Regions from separate parts of the Halomonas sp. NYA30 genome, predicted to be linked through region 3. Evidence: predicted binding sites of a transcription regulator. Region 3 holds the regulator's gene; each other region holds the start of a gene.
What was found. Region 3 encodes sigma-54, which starts transcription at its own class of promoters, with help from an activator protein. Its sites were predicted from a motif close to TGGCACNNNNNTTGCTNT; they were not measured.
Positions count from the first base shown of each region.

Region 1 (3,281 bases), 2.2 Mb from region 3:
GCTAATCTAAAAGGCAGGCTTCCGTGCCAGGCTTTAAACATAGCTATTGATTACCACTACTGATTAACGCTGCTCAGTGACCTCACTGGCCATTAACGGCGCAGGCCCTGCCTGCGGAGACGACGCCACGACTTGGCTGGCAGCATAGTAAACAATCGCCCCCAGCGCCGACCCAGTAAACCACCCATAATCGTAGAACCAGTTCATCGTGCCTGTCACCAGAGAGATCAAGGTGAGTAGCACCGGTACACCAAAGGCGATAAACCCAGCCATGTTCACCGCAGGATAGGCGTGGTTATCCATATAGAGGCTAGGCACATCCAAGCGCTGCTTTTTAATCAGGAAGTAATCCACCGCCATAATACCCGCTATCGGGCCGAGCAGGCTGGAGTAACCGAGCAGCCAGTTGGAGTACATCTGCTCAAGTGACACGCCTGGAGGAATCACACCTGCCTTTTGCAACAGATCGTAACCCATCAGCAAAACACCCACCGCCCCGGTCATCAGCACACCGCGGGTCTGGTTAATCAGTTTGGGCGCAATATTCTGGAAATCATTGGTTGGCGAAACAATATTCGACGCTGTGTTGGTGGAAATCGTGGCAATGATGATCAGCAGCATCGCCATGACGACCCAAAAGGGGCTATCGATATAGCCAATCAGACGCACCGGATCGGCAACGGTCTGGCCCACCAGCGTCTCGGACGCCGCTGTTAACACGACACCGAGGGCGGCAAAGAAGAACATCGTCAGCGGTAAACCGATTATCTGGCCAGCAATCTGGTCTTTTTGGCTTTTGGCAAAGCGGCTAAAGTCAGGGATATTCAGTGACAAGGTGGCCCAAAACCCCACCATGGCGGTCAAGCCTGCAAAGAAATAACCATAAACGGAAGCTCCCTCAGGGCGCGATGGCGGCTGCGCCAGCAGCTCGGTCATCGACATATTCGGCCAAGCCCATATCATCAGCCCAACGCCCACTGCCAACAGCAGCGGTGCAGCCAAGGTTTCCAGCCACTTGATTGACTCCGCACCGCGAATCACCACATACAGGTTCATGGCACCGAACACGAAAAAGCCAATCACCTCCCCCACACCGCCAAGCGCCGCCCAAGCGGGAATCAACTCAGACAACAGCAAGTGAATCGCCAGCCCACCGAACATGGTCTGAATACCAAACCAGCCACAGCCGACTAATGCCCGCACCAGGCAAGGCACATTGGACCCTAAGATACCGAAGGAGGAACGTAAAACGACGGGAAAGGGAATGCCAAATTTAGTGCCAGGAAAAGCGTTTAAGGTAAGCGGAATCAACACGATGATATTCGCTAATAGAATGGCAAACAGTGCCTCGCCAACGCTCAAGCCAAAGTAGGCGGTCAATACGCCGCCCAGCGTATAGGTGGGAACACAAATCGACATCCCGACCCACAGCGCCGCAATGTTCCACTTGCTCCAGGTGCGCTCGCTGGCCTGGGTAGGCGCAATATCCTCGTTGAAGCGAGGACTATTGCGCACATCCTCACCGACTTGCAGTTCAATCAACCCCTCTCTGTCGATCATCTGGGTTCTTGAGCCAGTCATTTTATTCTCCTCAGCAGCGATATTGCCGATCGCATTCACGGGTTCAGCTCTTGTTACAGCAATAAACATGCCTAAAAAAAAAGCATGGCCGTTAACTTATTGAACCAAAAGCTGACTTAAATCCTGAATCCGTGAAGCCGGCGCCGACACTTTCCCTATCACCGCCAGCGAGCACTTTTTGATCATTCGCCCCGTGCAAGTTGGCTTTCGCAAGCCCGTTATTGCCAAAACCCACCGTGCTGATCGGTGCTGACGGCCCGTTTTGTCATGCCTTTCCACCCGCCAGGCACGACATATCTGGCGATCGCGTGTCGCTTGGAACTGCTTGTGGATAGAGTGTCGCCGATTGACGGTCAGCATGGCGTTCCTCGTGGATAACGCAGTCGGCTCCGCAGCGTCTTGAGCACCGTCATGCGCCCGATATCCTGCCCGAAGTCGAGGATGATCTGCCGTGCCTTGTGAATCACGAGAGCCGCACGGTGCACCAGCTCTTGTAGCACGGTGCGCAGCCGGCGCCGCTTGGCCGGGTGGCGAACCGGGCTCAGCTCGCCGGTCATGCCCAGCTGTCCCATCAGGCGCAGGATGTTGTAGGCCAACTGGGCGAGATGCAGGATCAGATCGTTGGTGGCGAACTTGCCGGACGGCAAGCGCTCCAGGTCGAGATCGGTCTTGATCTCGCTGTGAAACTGCTCATGGGTGGCATGCGCCTGGTAGCGCTTGATCACCGCCTCCGGCGCCTCGTCCAGGCTGGTCCACCAGCCTTCCAACTCATAGTCCGGTTCGAGCAGCAACTGGCCATCGCGATCGGCGGTGCGCTCTACCAGGCGCATCACGCGTTGGACGACGTATTCGGTCTTGTTGTCGTCGTGGATCGAGACGGTCTGCAGCCACAGCGCCTGGCGCTTGCCAGGACGCAGCTCTTCCCAGTAGTCCGCCGCCACCGCCAGCCAGGTATCTCGATCAGCCGTGGCCGAGCCGCGCGGGTTCCATTTGACGACATAGTCGAGCCGGCGCCCCTCGTCGGCAAAGACCTGGCGCTGCTGTTCGAGAAGCGCCAGGTGCGCCTGGCTGTCGAAGCCGCTGTCCTCGCGTAACAGGATCGGTTGCTTGGTCAGGCCTTGGGTGCGAGGCAGCACCCGCTCCAGGAAGGCGTTGCTCTCCTTCATGGTGTGCTGCTTGCCAGGCCGCAGTTCCAGACCCAGGCACCACCCTTCGTTGCCCAGATAGGCGGCGATCGGTGTGTAGCCATCGACCTTCTGGTAGGTCCGCGAGACGCCTTCCTTCTTCGAGTTGCTGTTGTCCATGACGAAGGTGTCGATGTCCAGGCAGACGTGCGTCGTCTCGGCGGTGATCGGTGCTTCGATCAGTGACAGCAGGGTCGTGGACCAGGTGGCGGTGCGCGCCTGCAGGTCGTTGGCGGCAAGTTTCTCCAGCCGCTGTCGCAGCGTCGCCGCGCTCGGCACCTTCTGCAGGGTCAGCAGTTGTTGGAAGGGCTTGTCGCGGCGGAAGTTCTCGACAGCGTCATAGTCGCTCATGCCCAGACACAGCAGGCCCAGGTAGCTCTTGATCACGTCACTGGTGCGCATGCCCAGCGTGGTGGGGAAGCGGCTGTCGATGCTGTCGACGCCAGCGATCTCGAAGCATTGCCCGATGATGGACAGCCCGGCGTGGCTGGTGAGGGTGCGGCGACTGGCGCGGAA
Region 1 covers NZ_OZ334477.1:4,027,869-4,031,149, forward strand. The annotation lists gene ACWI0H_RS18705 (LysR family transcriptional regulator) at 1-5, shown strand, start outside; gene ACWI0H_RS18710 (NCS1 family nucleobase:cation symporter-1) at 64-1,581, opposite strand; gene ACWI0H_RS18715 (IS1380 family transposase) at 1,935-3,281, opposite strand, start outside.
Region 1: the regulator sigma-54 is predicted to act here: its motif matches at 1,637-1,654, upstream of ACWI0H_RS18710 (NCS1 family nucleobase:cation symporter-1).

Region 2 (3,281 bases), 620 kb from region 3:
CCGACCACTTCATACAGGCGGTAGATGAAGGGGTCCTGGGGAATTGCTTCGTCCCAGGCTTTGGTGGGAAACGCCACTAACGCTTCGGCGACGTCGCTTTCCACGCCCAGCGTATCGCATATTTGATGAGCCACATCGCTGCTGGCGCTATTCATGCCGTAGCAGGCGGAAGCGACCCAGACCGGCGACATGCCAACCGTTTTACCAATGTCGTCCCAGCTCATTTTTTTACGCGCTTTGGCGGCGAGCAGAGTATGACGCATTTCGAGCTTATCCATGATGGTTCTCCTTTAGAGTTAAGGGCGTTTGACGCCCTTTTTTGCCTAATAGGCTGCGATCAAGAAAAGACTTTTTTGGCCTGAGTGCGGACGTGGGTGGTGTAGAGAACCAAGCCAACCAGCGTCAAACCGCCTACCAAGTTGCCTAGTACGGTGGGGATTTCGTTCCACATAATGTATTGATACAGAGTGAAGTCAGCGCCCATCATCAGACCAATCGGGAACAGGAACATGTTGACAACGGAGTGCTCAAAACCGAGATAGAAGAAGACAATAATCGGCATCCACATGGCCATGATTTTGCCGGAAACCGTTGTAGAGATGGCAGCACCCACCACGCCCATGGACACCATCCAGTTGCAGAACATGCCTCTTAGGAAGAGCACGATCCAACCGGCAATGCCGGCATCCTGATAACCCACCGTTCGGCTTTCACCGACGGTCATCATCGTTTGGCCGACAGCGTTGATCTCTTCAGTGCCGCCCATGGTGAAGTTCAAGTAACCGAAGGTGGCGATAAATAGGGCACCCCCAAGATTGCCGAGCCCTACCAGCCCCCAGCACTTCAGCATTCGGGGTAGTGTGACGCCAGGCCGCTTGTCGAGCCATGCAAGAGGCACCAGTGTGAAAACACCAGTGAGCAGGTCATAGCCCATCAGGTAAAGCATCACAAAGCCGACCGGAAAGAGCAGCGCCCCTATCAAGAAGTTGCCTGTTTGTGTCGCTATGGTAATGGCGAAAATAACTGCCAACGCCAGGGTAGCTCCCGCCATAAAGGAGCGAATAAGTGTATCCCGGGTGCCCATATAGATTTTTGATTCACCCTGATCCACCAGCTTGGTGACAAATTCACTGGGCATTAGATAAGACATAAGCATGTCTCCTGTGTCATTTCGGTTAATTAACGCTTAACCCAAGAGTTTTAGAGTTTCCTGCTAGGAGCAATAAATAGGAGCAATAAAACCGATGGCTGCGCCTTCCTGGTGCAAAAGAGATTAAGCGTGTGGCGCTATCGCACTATCACTGTTTGTATTGCGATTTATGTGCCAACTCTTGATTGTGCTGATTAACCGTTTGTTTTTAATTGATTAATTTATTTTTTTGGCATTGGTTTTGAATCACTCGAATAGTTACGAAAAATCGTAAATAACGATATTTCGTTGTTTTATTAACGAAAAATCGTAACTGGCGTGGGAATTGAATGGTTCATTAGTGAAGATCACCTTGAATCCTGAGGTAGTAGCTAATGCTTATGCAGGAAACCAAGCACGCCACAGCCTCTGCACTCATGGGCGGCTACTCACCGCTTGCCATGATTGTGATCGACCCCTTTACCGATCAGCTATTGGCTGCCAATCCGGCTGCCTGTGAGCTGCTATGCATTGAACAGCTATGTACTGAGCAAACAGGTATTGAGCAAGGCATGCCTCTAGCGGCTCCCTTTAGCCACCGTTTGAGTGCGTCACTGCCGCTATGGGTGAGCTTTACGGATGAGGCGCTGGTGCAAAAAACCGCCTGGTCGGATGATTTGGTGATACTCGATATGCTGCGCCAGCCCTACCGGGTAGAGGTTTATGCCCAGTGCATTGAAGACTCTGAACAGCTTCTGTTAACGCTGATTGATCGTAATAAAGCCGAGCAGCGACGTGCCAAGGCAGAGCTTGGTCGCCAGCACCGCCAGGGTGAAGTGGGCTGGCAGCGTGTCGAGCAGGTCTTCGAGCGCATTGAGAAGCAGAACCAGCTGATTCTCGGCGCGGCAGGCGAGGGCATTTATGGCCTGGATGCCGAGGGTAAAACCACCTTTGTTAATCCCGCCGCGGAGCGCATTTTAGGCTGGAGTACCGAGGACATGGTGGGCCACGACGCGCATCTGATGTTCCATCACACCCACGCCGATGGCAGCCAATTTCCGGTGCAGCAGTGCCCTATTCATGCTTCGTTTAGCGACGGCCAGGTGCATCACGTTGATAACGAAGTGTTCTGGCATAAAAATGGTGAAGCGATTCCTGTTGAGTACACCAGCACGCCGATTTTCGAAATGGGCCGTTTAGTCGGCGCCGTAGTGCTGTTTCGCGATATTCGCGCGCGCAAGCGTGCCGAACAGCAACTACGCGATGCTCTGGCTGAGGTGGAGTCCCTCAAGCAGCGTCTTGAGCTGGAGAATGAGTATCTTCAAGAAGAGATAAAAGCAGAGCTGAACCACCGCGATATCGTCGGCAATAGCCCGGCGGTAGCACAACTGATTAAACAGATAGAAATGGTCGCGCCCACCAGTGCCAACGTGCTGATTAGTGGTGAGTCGGGCACCGGTAAGGAGCTGATCGCGCGAGCCATTCACGCGGGCAGCACGCGCAGTGACCGGCCGCTCATCCGCGTCAACTGTGCAGCCATCCCCCGCGATCTCTTTGAGAGTGAGTTTTTCGGCCATGTAAAAGGGGCCTTTACCGGTGCGGTGCAGGACCGCCCAGGGCGTTTTGAACTCGCCCACGGCGGCACGCTTTTTTTGGATGAAGTCGGTGAAATTCCTCTGGAACTACAGAGTAAGCTGCTGCGTGTATTGCAGGACCAGCAGTTTGAAAGGGTGGGTGACAACCGCACACGGGAGGTCGATGTGCGGGTCATTGCAGCGACCAACCGTGAACTGCGTGACATGATCGACGCAGGCCACTTTCGGGAAGACCTCTACTTCCGCCTTAACGTCTTTCCCATTGATTCGGTGCCACTACGTAAGCGGATTGAGGATGTGCCGCTACTAGCGCGTCATTTTTTGCACCGTGCCTGTCTTAAATTCAATAAGCCCGGCGTGCGTATTCCTCCCGCCCAATTAGAAATTCTCCAGCGTTACCCCTGGCCCGGCAACATTCGTGAGCTGGAAAACGTCATTGAGCGACAGGTGATCGTCACCCAGGACCGGCGCCTGGTATTTGATGACCTGCTGCTGAGTGAACCGCCACGTTCGTTAAGCCGCAATAACTCGGTGCACTCGGTGGCTCATTCTAGTGG
Region 2 covers NZ_OZ334477.1:1,166,734-1,170,014, forward strand. The annotation lists gene cynS (cyanase) at 1-278, opposite strand, end outside; gene ACWI0H_RS05390 (formate/nitrite transporter family protein) at 338-1,150, opposite strand; gene ACWI0H_RS05395 (sigma-54 interaction domain-containing protein) at 1,525-3,281, shown strand, end outside.
Region 2: the regulator sigma-54 is predicted to act here: its motif matches at 1,310-1,327, upstream of ACWI0H_RS05390 (formate/nitrite transporter family protein).

Region 3 (3,281 bases):
ACTGCGCCAATCAAAACCCTATATGCCCATCACTTGGCCAAAAGCTATAAGCGACGCCGAGTTGTTAAAGACATCAATTTAGAGATCTCCCAAGGCAGCGTTGTGGGCTTGCTCGGCCCCAACGGTGCAGGCAAAACCACCTCTTTTTATATGATTGTGGGGCTGGTGAAATCCGATGCTGGCAAAGTGGGTATCGACGATGTAGATCTAACCCGCGCCCCAATGCATGAACGCGCTGCGGCGGGTATCGGCTACCTACCGCAAGAAGCGTCTATTTTTCGTAAATTATCGGTTGCCGATAATATTATGGCGATACTCGAAACGCGCAAAGAGCTCAGCCGTAGCGACCGCGAGCAGCGCCTGGAAGCGCTACTTGAAGATTTTCACATTACCCATATTCGCGACAACCTGGGCATGAGCCTTTCAGGCGGTGAACGCAGGCGTGTGGAGATTGCTCGCTCACTGGCGACAGAACCCGCATTCATTCTGCTGGACGAGCCCTTTGCTGGCGTAGACCCCATTTCGGTGGGCGAGATCAAAACCATTATTCGGGCATTAAAGCAGCGCCACATCGGCGTACTGATTACCGACCACAACGTTCGCGAAACCCTGGATATTTGTGATATCGCCTACATCGTGGGCGATGGTCAAATCATCGCCAGCGGCTCTCCAGCCTCGATACTCACTAACCAGAAAGTGAGGGAGGTTTATCTAGGCGCTGATTTCCGCCTCTAGCCTATTTTTCACTTCTAATTAGCGCTCTACAACAACTTTACTACCAATGGCATGCTTATTGCACTTGCACCGGAGACCTACTCACACTAGGGTGGAGCATTCTGATTAACGAGTGGTTCTCAGATGGTCATGAAAGCTTCTCTTCAACTGCGCATGGGCACACAGCTGACCATGACACCTCAGCTGCAGCAGGCCATTGCTCTGTTACAGCTATCAACGCTGGACTTACGTCAAGAAATTCAGCAGGCCCTAGATGCCAACCCCATGCTGGAACAAGAGGATGAATTTGGCGAACAGGCTGCCAGCGAGCCCAAAGAGGAAGAGTGGTCAGAGAGCATTCCCACCGAGCTCTCGGTAGATAGTGATTGGTCTGACACCTACCAAGATATGGGCAGTCACGGTGGCTCCAGCAGCGAAGGACCTGATTTTGAGCGCCAGGCTGCTGGCCAGAGTCTTCATGGGCACTTGCTGTGGCAGCTAGCCATGACTGATTTTGGCGCGCGAGAGCAACTTGTCGCAGAAAGTCTTATCGACGCGTTAGATGCTAATGGCTACTTAACTCAGCCGCTCAACGACATACGTGAAGGGCTTCGCGCCCAAGGTGTCGATGGGCTTAGCCAGCGCGAAGTAGAAACCATTCTGCTTAAGCTTCAGCAATTTGAGCCAACAGGAATATTCGCCCGCGACCTGCGGGAGTGCCTGATGCTGCAGCTGGCCACTCTTCCCGATGATACGCCGTTGCTGGTTCCTGCCCGCCGCTTAGTACGGCAGTTTCTGGAAGCGCTCGGCAAAGATGACATGCGCTTACTAAAACGCCGCCTGGGACTCGATGATGACCAGCTGGCTGATGTCATTCTCCTCATTCGTAGCCTTGATCCACGCCCGGGCAGCGCCTATGGCGATACCGATGATAGTTATGTAACGCCCGACCTGGTCGTACGCCATGACCACGAAGGCTGGCACTTAGAGCTCAATCCTGAGGCATTGCCAAGGCTTCGCATTCAGCCCGACTACGCAAGCTTAATAAAGCGTGCGGATAAAAGTCAGGACAATCAGTTTTTAAAAGAACACCTGCAGGAAGCACGCTGGCTGATCAAGAGCCTCTCTAGCCGCAACGATACGCTACTGCGCGTTGGCCGCGAGATTATCACCCGGCAAATTGGCTTTTTAGAACACGGCGAAGAAGCCATGAAGCCGCTCATATTGGCCGATATCGCCGAGGCCGTGGAAATGCACGAATCGACTATTTCCCGGGTAACCACTCAGAAATTTATTCATACGCCTCGCGGCGTATTTGAACTCAAATACTTTTTCTCAAGCCAAGTCAGCGGCCAGGATGGTGACAGCCATTCAAGCACCGCTATCCGCGCTCGGCTGAAGAAATTGGTTCAAGAGGAGCCGCCAGGCAAGCCGCTTTCTGATAGCCGCTTAGTCACGCTATTAGGGGAGGGGGGAATTCAAGTAGCGCGTCGAACGGTGGCTAAATACCGTGAAGCCATGGGCATTCCCTCCTCTAGCGAGCGACGTCGTTTGCGCTAGCACAAATCAACGTTTTAGGGAAACTCTCGACAAGGGCTTTGCAACGCGGCAAAAAGGGTTACAATCGAAGTACAGTCCGATGGATAAGGAGTACGTCAATGCAAGTTAATATCACTGGTCATCACGTAGAACTGACTGACGCCTTGCGTGACTATGTCAACGAAAAGCTTGAACGTGTAGAGCGCCATTACGACAACATAACCACGGTGCAAGTCACCTTATCTGTGGAGAAAGAGCGCCAGCAGGCCGCCTGTACACTGCACGCAGCAGGTGCTGATTTACATGCGGAAGCCCTAGACAGTGATATGTACGCCGCTATTGACGCATTAGCGGACAAAATTGATCGGCAACTCGTTAAACATAAGGAAAAAGCACAAGCTCGCGCCCAAGGCGCAGGCGTGCGTTAATTCAATGACGTTGGAAACCATACTCCCCCCGGAACGTGTTCTCTTTGACGTACCCGGGGGCAGCAAAAAAAGGGTGCTGGAATTTTTCAGCACCTTTATTGCCCAAAATATCCCCAGTCTGGACAGCCAAGAAGTGTTTAGCCGTTTAATTGGCCGTGAGCGCTTAGGCAGTACCGGGATTGGTAACGGCGTGGCTATTCCCCATGCGCGTAGTCCTCACTGCTCGGCCCCAATTGCTGGTTTTTTAAAACTCGCAGAAGCGATTGATTTTGATGCTATCGACGGCGACCCGGTGGATCTGGTGTTTGTATTGCTAGTGCCAGAAGAGGCTGATGACACACATCTCTCTCTGCTCGGCCAGGTAGCGACCATCATGAACGATGCGGATACGCGTCAGAAACTGCGTAAAGCAGGCAGCCAGCGCGAACTACTTGAGTTGCTTACCGCTAAAATTCGTGAGCAAATAACTTCCTGAAAGCCTAAACCTGCCAAGCGGTACTCAACGGCAGGTTGATTTGCGCTCACCACCCTTAACGCAGCTTGATCAAAGCAAAGAGAGACTCTATGCAACTTGTGATCATTAGCGGCCGCTCTGGGTCA
Region 3 covers NZ_OZ334477.1:1,791,556-1,794,836, reverse strand. The annotation lists gene lptB (LPS export ABC transporter ATP-binding protein) at 1-735, shown strand, start outside; gene ACWI0H_RS08135 (RNA polymerase factor sigma-54) at 859-2,274, shown strand; gene hpf (ribosome hibernation-promoting factor, HPF/YfiA family) at 2,373-2,681, shown strand; gene ACWI0H_RS08125 (PTS sugar transporter subunit IIA) at 2,686-3,156, shown strand; gene rapZ (RNase adapter RapZ) at 3,246-3,281, shown strand, end outside.